3 regions of the Streptomyces sp. NPDC086787 genome follow, and region 1 is predicted to be linked to each of the others. Evidence: riboswitches for the same ligand, from Rfam matches in the RefSeq annotation. Region 1 holds a riboswitch; each other region holds the start of a gene.
The links. Region 1 has a riboswitch for cyclic di-AMP ahead of ACIPK3_RS24750 (C40 family peptidase). Riboswitches for the same ligand answer to the same signal wherever they lie in the genome.

Region 1 (3,410 bases):
GCCCGGACCGCGGCATCTCGCTCTACATCAACTCCCCGGGCGGCTCGTTCAGCGCGATGACCGCGATCCACGACACGATGCGGTACGTCGGCTGTGACGTGGAGACGGTCTGCCTCGGGCAGGCCGGCCCGTCCGCCGCGGTGCTGCTCGCCGCCGGTACGCCGGGCAAACGGTTCGTACTGCCGGGCGCGCGCGTGCTGCTGCGGCAGCCGTCGCTGCCCGAACCGACGGAAGGTCAGCCGAGCGACCTGGCGATCCGGGCCCGGGAGTTGGAGCGGGTCCGCGCGCGACTCGAGGAACTTCTCGCCCGGTACACGGGGCGCACCCCGGAGCAGGTGCACGAGGACCTGGAGCGTGACCTCGTCCTCGACGCGCGGGGCGCACTGGAGTACGGGCTGGCGGACGGGGTCGTAACGAGCCGCGAGGCGTCCCGCACCGCGCCGGGCGAGAGGTGACCGCCGATGCTGCCGCCGGAACTGCCGCCGCTGCCCGCCCTGACCCGGGCCGAGGGCGAACTCGTCGACCGCTACCTCGACGCGGTCGACCTGCTGGGCCGGATCAACCCGGCGCAGCAGGAGGGCACGTACAGCGGGCTGCGGGCCGCCCAGGCCCTGGTGTCCGCGGCGACGGCGCTGCGCGACGCGCTGGCCGTCATGCACCGGCGGGGTGAGTCGGAACTGCACGCGGCCACCCTGGCGCGGGCGATGCGGGTGCTGGACGGGGAGCGCCGAACCGCCCGGGTCACCGTTCCGCCGAGCCGGACGGGCTGACTTCCGTTCGTCCGCAAGGGTGTTGAAACGGCCCAGAAGGCTTACCCCCGTACGGCGTAGCCGAGCGTCCGTTCGTGAGCCCGTAGGAGTTGCGCAACACGCCTGTCAGAGCCGGACGGTGGGGTACTCCGCCGCTGGTCCGGGGGCCGTTCGCCCTCTCGACCATGACTCGAACACAGCAATGTCCACCCGAACGGGTGAGTGGTGAGTAACCCCACAAATCCCCGATTCCATTGGGTTTTTCGGACACGGGTGAGTGAAGATCCCTGTCTGACGACAAGCCCCCGCCACAGCGGCGGGGCGGTCCGGGTGGACGCCGAGTCCTGCCGCCTCCCGGATGACCGGTCGACAGGAGTGGATCGGCAGGAGTGGAGGACCCAAGCAAGACGGGTCGCCGGAACGGATGTTCGCTGGTTCATCTGTTCGTTCTGAGCGTCCCTTGGGGTGAAGCCGCGGCAACGCGGCCGGGCTACTTCGCCAGCCCGAATCCGACAGGTCATCCTTCACAGGCGGCTGACGAAGGGTTGCGCATGACTGCGCTCAATCGTGTCCCGTCGCTCATGGCCCGTGCCGGTACGGCCTCGGCCCTGACCATCGCCGCAGTGGGCGGCTCGATCGTGGTTCCGGGCATGGCGTCCGACGCCGCGGCGGCGACGACGGCTACGAAGGCACTCCAGATCGCGGCTTCGAAGAAGGGCGCCCCGTACAAGTGGGGCGCCAGCGGTCCGCGACGGTTCGACTGCTCGGGGCTGACGCTCTACTCGTTCAAGAAGGCGGGCAAGAGCCTGCCCCGCACGGCCGCCCAGCAGTACAACAAGACGCACCACGTCTCGTCCGGGCACCGCAGGGCCGGCGACCTGGTCTTCTTCCACTCGGGATCCAACGTGTACCACGTGGGGATCTACGCCGGTAAGGGGAAGATCTGGCACGCCCCGAAGAGCGGGGACGTGGTGAGACTGCAGAAGATCTGGACGAAGAGCGTCTGGTACGGCCGGGTCGGCTGAACCGCCGAGGGGGCGGCGGCTCGCATCGCGGCGTCGCCCCCTCGGGCCCGGCCCGTCCCCCGCGCCTCCCCGGCGCCTCCCGGCGCCGGTCAGGGGTCCTGCTGCCCCGCGGCCGTCAGCGGCTGGGCGGTCACGGTCCACGGCAGTTCGATGGCCACGGTCTTGCCGCCCTCCCGCGTGGGCCGGACGCAGAGTCTGCCGCCGCACTCCGCGGTCAGCCAGCGGATGATCACCATGCCCCGGCCGTTGTCCTGCTGCACGGCAGCGGGTAGCCGCTTGGGGAAGCGCGGATGACTGTCGGTGACGCCGATGCTCAGCCGCTCCGCGCGGTCGAGCACGATGTCCACCGTGAACGTGGGCGACTGCCCGAAGGTGTGCTGCACGGCGTTGGTGGCGAGTTCCGAGACGATGAGCCGGATGGTGTCGGCCACCTCGGTGTCCGACGGCAGACCCCATTCCGCGAGGGTTCCCAGTACGTAGGAGCGGGCCGCGGCGACCGAGACGGGATCGCTCGGCAGAGTTACGGACGCTTCCAAATGATCTGCCATGGCGACGTCGTCCCTTTCACGCGGGACCGGAGTCCGACACGCTGCGGATGGTTCGAGTACGGTCCCGGACTGGTGCTTCGCCGCCAGACTGCCACCACCGCCCCGGCCACGGGTATCGATCCGCCAAGATGTGCATATATCTGTCGCTCGATGCGGTGAACTCTGCGACGGCAGAGCGTATTTGGGCGGCCCGGGTGGAGTAGGGAGTAGTCCATGCAGAACGGTCCCGCGGTGCGCCGCCGGAAACTCGGCGCCGAACTGCGCATGCTGCGCACCGGGGCGGGTCTCACCAGCGGTGAGGCGGCCCGGCTGGTGGGCTGGCACCAGTCGAAGGTAAGCCGTGTCGAGACGGGCGCGAGTGGAGTGAAACCGGCCGATGTGCGGTTACTCCTGGACGCTTACGGGCTGACGGACCGCCAACTGCGCGAACTGATCATGGTATTGGCGGGCGCGGACGACATGGGCGGCCGACACCACTGGTCGCACGCCTACCGCGGGGTGCTTCCGCCCGCCTACCGGGACTTCATCAGCCTGGAGTCACAGGCGAGCACGATGCGCACACTTGAGACGTCGGTGGTCCCCGGACTTCTCCAGACCCCGGCCTACGCACGTGCGGTGACCAGGGCGGCCGTACGCCCGGGCGACGACGCCGAACAGCGGCTCGACGCGCTGGTGGCGGTGCGGCTGGCCCGCCAGGACGTGCTGCGGTCGGATCCGCCGCTGAAGCTGAGCGCCGTACTGGACGAGGCCGTGCTGCACCGGCAGGTCGGCGGTCCGGAGGTGATGGCGGGGCAGTTGGAGCGGCTGGCTCAGGCGGCGCGGCTGCCCCAGGTACGGCTTCAGGTGCTGCCGTTCGCCGCCGGCGCCCACATCGGCATCACCGGACCTTTCGTTATTTTGTCATTTCCGCGCACTTCCGATCTGGACGTGGTTGTTCTCGACCAGTTGACGAGTAGCCTCTATCTCGAACAGAAGGACGACCTCCGGGCCTACTCCGAGGCCTTCAAAACCCTTCAGGGCCACGCCCTTTCACCCGAGGAATCGATGGATTTCCTCGCCGGGCTGGGCGACGGCGCATAACGCGTAAG
Region 2 (3,410 bases), on a different contig from region 1:
ATCTTGGATACGGCCACGGCATCCACTACTGCGTCGGGGCGCCGCTCGCCCGCCTCGAGGGGCAGACCGCGCTCGCCACCCTGCTCACCCGCCTCCCCGATCTCCGGCTCGCGGTGGATCCGGCCGAACTGCGGTGGCGCGGCGGGCTCATCATGCGGGGGCTGCGCACCTTGCCGGTGGAGTTCACTCCCGTCCGGCCCGAAGGTGATGAACCTTCAACTATGTGATCTTCACGTGATCTGCGCGGCATGAACTTGTGACAAGTGATCGTCAGTGGATACGTTCACTCGTCAGTGCGGCACATGGGTTTCGCGTGCCGCACCGGTCACCGCTGTCGCGCGAAAGGTCTCCGCATGCTCTCCGGGAACGGTCGTCACCGTCGCCCCCGTCAGGCTCCGGCTCTCCTCGTGGCGGCGGGAGTGGCCGGCTCCGCCATCGCCATCCCGCTGCTCGGCGCGGCGAGCGCCAGCGCGGCCGAGGGCACCACATGGGACAAGGTGGCCGAGTGCGAGAGCGGCGGCTCCTGGAGCGCCAACACCGGCAACGGCTACTACGGCGGACTCCAGCTGTCCCAGGACGACTGGGACGAGTACGGCGGTCTCGACTACGCGGCCAGCCCGGACGAGGCCAGCCGTTCGCAGCAGATAGCCGTCGCCGAGCGGATCCTCGACCGCAAGGGCACCGCCCACTGGGCCACCTGCGCTCTACTCTCCGGGCTCACCTCGAACTCCGGGTCCGTCGACGTGGACACGGGCGTAGGGTCCGCGTCGCCCGACGCGGACGGCTCCTCGGGTTCGTCTGGTTCTTCCGGTTTGTCCGGTTCTTCTGGTGCTTCCGGCACCCCCTCCACCCCCTCCACCCCCTCCGGCTCACCCGACTCGGGTGACTCGTCCAAGGCGCCGGGCTCCTCGGTGCCGGGCTCCTCGTCGTCGGACGCCGACGCGGGTGAGGGTGCCGACAAGAAGGGCGACCCCGCCGGGTCCGCCGATTCCGACGGCTCAGCAAAGTCGGACAAGTCGGCACCTTCCGGGGCGGACGGTTCGCAGGAGGGTGACGGCTCGCCCACCGAGGGCGCCACCTCCGACTCGGACAAATCGGCCGAGGAGGCCGGGTCTTGGAACCTGGTCGACACCGGTGCCGCGGCCGGCGGTCGTCACCGGGGCGCGAGTGCGGACGAAAGTGAAGCAAGCGGACAGGGCCCCGCGTCGTCGGGCCGACATGCCTCGCAGAGCTACACGGTGCGCGTCGGCGACACCCTCTGCTCCATCGCCGACTCCCTTGACGTGGACGGCGGATGGCGTGCGCTCTACGCCGCCAACAAGGTCGCCATCGGAGGCGACCCGAACGCCATCATGCCCGGTCAGACCCTGGAAATCGGTACCGAAACGGACGGCGAATAGGGCAAGTTGGCGCCCTTGTTCGCATATAATGTCCGGTTTGGTGAAAGTGTGGGATGAGTCTCAGAAGCCCTGATCGTCTTTGAAAATCCCCCGGGCGCCTGTCTACGGTCAGGACCGCTCGCCATCACGAGCCCCGGCTGTCGCAACGCCGAATCCTGCCAGCGGCCGCACGGGAACAGACGACGCGCAAGCGCCGCAGGCAGGAGCGGGGGACCCAAGGTAAGTGCCGCGCCGGACAGTTGACCGGGGCGGCTAGGGGTGGAGCCACATCTCCCAGGGGGAGGAGTGGCCGGGCAACTCAACCGGCCCGAACCCGACAGCTCACCTCGCAGGCGTCGGTGAGGGGATCCCAACATGCTGTTTTCCGCCAAGGGCAAGCACCGCCGTCCCTCCAGGCCCGTCCACGCTCGCGTCATCGCGATCGCCGGAGTGACCGGCGCCGCTGTCGCCGCTCCGCTGGTGGCCTCCGGTACCGCCTCCGCCGCCACCGCCTCCGAGTGGGACGCCGTCGCCCAGTGCGAGTCCGGCGGCAACTGGTCGATCAACACCGGTAACGGCTTCTACGGCGGCGTCCAGTTCTCGGCCTCCACCTGGGCCGGTTACGGCGGCACGAAGTACGCCGCCACCGCCGACAAGGCGACCAAGTCGCAGCAGATCGAGATCGCCGAGAAGGTCCTCGCCGGACAGGGCAAGGGTGCCTGGCCGGTCTGCGGCAAGGGTCTGTCCCGCGCCGCCTACACCGGCGGCTCCGCGTCTAACACCACGAAGTCCGCCGACCGCTCCGCCGAGCCCAAGGCCGCCTCCCGCTCCGTCGACCGCCCGGCCCCGAGCAAGCACACCGCCAAGCCCAAGCCGAAGACCGTCACCACCCCGACCGGTGAGAAGGTCAAGAAGGGCGACGGCGAGTACCGGGTCGTCAAGGGCGACACCCTCAGCTCCATCGCCGCGAAGCACAAGGTGCGCGGCGGCTGGCAGAAGCTGTTCGAGCGGAACGACGACATCATCAAGGACGCGGACCTCATCTACCCGGGTCAGCAGCTGCACCTGGGCTGACGGACACCCCCGTCCCCACGGGCTCCCCGCCCCCCCCGGTCTCCCCGCCCCGGCGCGTGTTCCCCCGCACGCACCGGGGCGGGGTTCTGTTCTGTCTCCCGCGTTCGTGTCTCCCGCACTGCCGCTCCGTCTCGCGAATTGCCGCCCCTCTTTGTTCCGTCGTGGAACAATGTGTACGGTCTCCCTGTTCCTGCGGTCTCCCTGTCCATGGGGCGGTCGGTCGATGGCCGACGCTCCCGGGACGGATAGGCTCTAGGCGCAAGGCACACCAGCCCCGCACTTCCAGCGTCACATCCCAAGAAGGAGATGCTCGTGCCGTCCATCGACGTCGTCGTAGCCCGGGAAATCCTGGACTCCCGAGGCAACCCCACGGTCGAGGTCGAGGTCGGCCTCGACGACGGCAGCACGGGTCGTGCCGCCGTTCCGTCCGGCGCCTCCACCGGTGCCTTCGAGGCCGTCGAGCTCCGTGACGGCGACCAGAACCGCTACCTCGGCAAGGGCGTCGAGAAGGCCGTCCTCGCCGTGATCGAGCAGATCGGCCCCGAGCTGGTCGGCTACGACGCCACCGAGCAGCGCCTGATCGACCAGGCGATGTTCGACCTGGACGCCACCGACAACAAGGGCTCGCTGGGTGCCAACGCCATCCTCGGCGTCTCCCTCGCCGTCGCCCACGCCGCAGCCGAGGCCAGCGACCTGCCCCTCTTCCGCTACCTGGGCGGCCCGAACGCGCACCTGCTGCCGGTGCCGATGATGAACATCCTGAACGGCGGCTCGCACGCCGACTCCAACGTGGACATCCAGGAGTTCATGATCGCCCCGATCGGCGCGGAGTCCTTCTCCGAGGCGCTGCGCTGGGGCGCCGAGGTCTACCACACCCTCAAGAAGGTCCTGAAGGGCAAGGGACTGTCCACCGGTCTCGGCGACGAGGGCGGCTTCGCCCCCGACCTCGGCTCCAAC
Region 3 (3,410 bases), on a different contig from region 1:
GCGGGCCACGACGACTCGGGCCTGCTGATGCTGGGCGCCGGGGAGTCGTACACGACCCCGGTCTTCGCGGGGCTGTGGAGCGACGGCGGCTTCGGTGGCGCGAGCCGCGCCTGGCACGCCTACCAGCGGGCCCACGTCATCCCGGACGCCGAGCAGGACCGGCCCGTGCTGTTCAACTCCTGGGAGGCCACGTACTTCGACATCTCCGAGGAGCGGCAGACCGCGCTCGCCCGCCGCGCGGCGTCGATCGGAGTGGAGCTGTTCGTGGTCGACGACGGCTGGTTCGGCGCCCGGGTCAGCGACCGGGCCGGACTCGGCGACTGGACACCCAACCCCGACCGCTTCCCGGACGGCCTCGCACCACTGGCCGACCAGGTGCACGCCCTGGGGATGCGGTTCGGCATCTGGGTCGAGCCCGAGATGGTCAACCCGGACAGCGACCTGTACCGCGCACACCCCGACTGGGTGCAGTACCAGCCGGGACGCGAGCGCACGGAGCTGCGCAACCAGCTGGTGCTCAACCTGGCTCGCGAGGACGTCCAGCGGTATCTGTGGGAGCAGCTCGACGGCCTGCTCTCCGGGGCGCCCATCGACTATGTGAAGTGGGACTTCAACCGCTGCTTCACCGACCCGGGCTGGCCGGGCGACCCCTACCCGCAGCGGCTCTGGACCGACCATGTGCGTGCCTTCTACGCCCTGCTGGACCGGCTGCGGGCGGCCCACCCGGGTGTGGCGTTCGAGTCCTGCTCGGGCGGCGGCGGCCGGATCGACCTCGGTGTGATGAGCCGCACGGACCAGGTGTGGACCTCCGACAACACCGACCCGCTGGACCGGCTCGCCATCCAGCACGGGTTCAGTCAGATCCACCCCGCGCGGATCATGGCCGCCTGGGTCACCGACAGTCCGAACACACAGCTCAACGGCAGGGTCAGCGCACTGCGCCTCCGGTTCGTCAGCGCCATGGCCGGGGTCCTCGGCATCGGTGGCGACCTCTCGGAGTGGACCGAGGCGGAACTTACCGCGGCCCGGGAGTGGGTGCGGCTCTACAAGGAGATCCGCCCGGTCGTGCAGCACGGCGAGCTGTACCGGCTGCGGCCCCCGGAGGGCGGACTGAGCGCGGTGCAGTACACGCTCGGGGGCGAGACGGTCGTACTCGCCTGGCTCCAGGCACAGCACTACGGCGAGCCGGTCCCGGCGCCGCGGCTGCGCGGGCTCGACCCGACAGCATCGTACGAATGCCGCGAAACCGGTGATATCCATCGGGGTGCCGTGCTGCTGCACCACGGGCTGAGCACTGGGCTCCGGGGTGACCTCGACGCGACAGTTCTTCGACTACGTCGCATCTGAGTTGAATGTCCGAATTGGGGGGGCGTGCGTGAGGAGGGTCATATGGTGACCGTCCGTCGTGCGTCATGTTCACGTAATCGCGGTGCCGTTCCCGGGAATTGAGGAGGGAATCGAGCGGGGAATTCACGGAGGGTGACCGGGAATTCCGGTAACGGATCAAGCGAAAGCCGGACACAAGGAATTTTCTTCTTGTCCGTTCGCGGCGCGCTCGCTTACGTTCACCATCAATCCGGACGGAACGCCGAATCCTGCCGCCGCCCGGAGTCCCCACACACTCACCCGTGTACGGCAGGAAGCGGGGGACCCACAGGCAACACCGCCTGTTCCGGTCTCCGGAACAGGCTAGGGGTGAAGCCGCGTCTCCACTGCGGCCGGGCATCTCCAGTCCGAACCCGACAGCTCACCTCGCAGGCGCCGGAGAGGAATTCGCCATGCCCGCGAAGGGTAAGCACCGCCGTCCCAAGACCCGCCGCTTCTCCCGCTCCATAGCGGTCGCCGGTACCGGCGGTGCCGCGCTGGCCCTGCCGCTGATGGGAGCCGCCGGCGCCCACGCGGCCCCCGCGGCCGCTCCCGAGAAGGCCGTCCAGTCGCTTCCCGCCGTCGCGAAGCAGACGAAGCCCGAGCGCCCGGCCTCGGCCCACTCGCACGCACGCACGTACACGGTGCGGTCCGGTGACTACCTGTCCAAGATCGCCGCCAAGCAGCAGGTGCGCGGCGGCTGGCAGCGGATCTACCACGACAACCGCGAGGCCATCGGCGGCGACCCCTCGCTGATCCACCCCGGTCTGAAGCTCACCCTGGGCAAGAAGGCCACGGCGGCCCACGAGGCCCCGGCCCAGCCGCGGCAGTCGTCCTTCTCCGCCCCGGCCGCGAAGCCGTCCGCCGCCCCGCAGGCCAAGGAGGCCCCGGCGCCCGCCGCCAAGGCCGCCCCGGAGCAGACCGCCACCGCCTCGACCGGTTACACCCGCCCCGTGTCGGGCGGCGGCATCGGTACCGCCTACCACGTGGCGGGCAGTCACTGGTCCAGCGGCTACCACACCGGTGTCGACTTCGTCGTCCCGACCGGCACCCCGGTCAAGGCCGTCGGCGCGGGCACCGTCGTCTCCGCCGGGTGGGGCGGTGCGTACGGCAACCAGGTCGTCATCAAGCTGAGCGACGGCTACTACGCGCAGTACGCCCACCTGTCCCAGCTCTCCGTGTCGGCGGGCCAGAGCGTGACCGCGGGTCAGCAGCTCGGACTCTCCGGCGCGACCGGCAACGTGACCGGCCCGCACCTCCACTTCGAGATCCGTACCACCCCGAACTACGGCTCCGACGTGGACCCGGTCGCCTACCTCCGCGGCCACGGCGTCTCCGTCGGCTGACCGGCACCACCCGTCACGGACCGAAAGGCCGGACCCGCGATCCCTGTGATCCCCGGGTCCGGCCTTCGGTGTGTCCGGGCCCGTCAACACCCCCCGGGTGCACCCTATTCCGGCATTGACAAATTCTTTAAGCGTGGCTTATCTCACCGTTCGTCAACCCCTTCCTACGATCGCGTAAGTCACATGCGAAGGTGAATCATGGGGCGATGTGACAGACGATTCGAAGAGTGACAACAGATCAGTGATCGGGTCGTACGTGGCGGTGGGGGACAGCTTCACCGAGGGCGTCGGCGACCCCGGCCCCGACGGGGCATACGTCGGATGGGCCGACCGGTTCGCGGTGCTGCTCGCGGACCGTCGCCCGGAGGGCGACTTCGACTACAACAACCTCGCAGTGCGCGGCAAACTGCTCGACCAGATCGTGGCGGACCAGCTCCCGCAGGCCGTGGCGCTCGCGCCCGACCTCGTGTCCTTCTGCGCGGGCGGCAACGACATCATCCGCCCCGGCACCGACCCGGACGAGGTGGCCGAACGCTTCGAGCGTGCGGTGGCCCAGCTCACCGAGGCGGCGGGCACGGTGCTGGTGACGACCGGGTTCGACACCCGCGACGTGCCCGTGATGAAGCGTCTGCGTGGCAAGATCGCCACGTACAACGGGCATGTCCGGGCCATCGCCGACCGGTACGGCTGCCCGGTGCT

Region 2: another riboswitch for cyclic di-AMP. It lies ahead of ACIPK3_RS16100 (transglycosylase family protein); the one in region 1 lies ahead of ACIPK3_RS24750 (C40 family peptidase).
Region 3: another riboswitch for cyclic di-AMP. It lies ahead of ACIPK3_RS06495 (peptidoglycan DD-metalloendopeptidase family protein); the one in region 1 lies ahead of ACIPK3_RS24750 (C40 family peptidase).

Annotation. Positions count from the first base shown of each region.
Region 1 covers NZ_JBIVBC010000011.1:188,301-191,710, reverse strand. Annotated here, with positions in the region: gene ACIPK3_RS24760 (ATP-dependent Clp protease proteolytic subunit) at 1-455, shown strand, start outside; gene ACIPK3_RS24755 (hypothetical protein) at 462-770, shown strand; cyclic di-AMP (ydaO/yuaA leader) riboswitch at 1,075-1,297, shown strand; gene ACIPK3_RS24750 (C40 family peptidase) at 1,301-1,774, shown strand; gene ACIPK3_RS24745 (ATP-binding protein) at 1,864-2,322, opposite strand; gene ACIPK3_RS24740 (helix-turn-helix domain-containing protein) at 2,536-3,402, shown strand.
Region 2 covers NZ_JBIVBC010000005.1:399,229-402,638, forward strand. Annotated here, with positions in the region: gene ACIPK3_RS16090 (cytochrome P450) at 1-227, shown strand, start outside; gene ACIPK3_RS16095 (transglycosylase family protein) at 354-1,400, shown strand; cyclic di-AMP (ydaO/yuaA leader) riboswitch at 1,582-1,750, shown strand; gene ACIPK3_RS16100 (transglycosylase family protein) at 1,755-2,453, shown strand; gene eno (phosphopyruvate hydratase) at 2,760-3,410, shown strand, end outside.
Region 3 covers NZ_JBIVBC010000002.1:81,837-85,246, forward strand. Annotated here, with positions in the region: gene ACIPK3_RS06490 (alpha-galactosidase) at 1-1,347, shown strand, start outside; cyclic di-AMP (ydaO/yuaA leader) riboswitch at 1,614-1,774, shown strand; gene ACIPK3_RS06495 (peptidoglycan DD-metalloendopeptidase family protein) at 1,779-2,711, shown strand; gene ACIPK3_RS06500 (SGNH/GDSL hydrolase family protein) at 2,953-3,410, shown strand, end outside.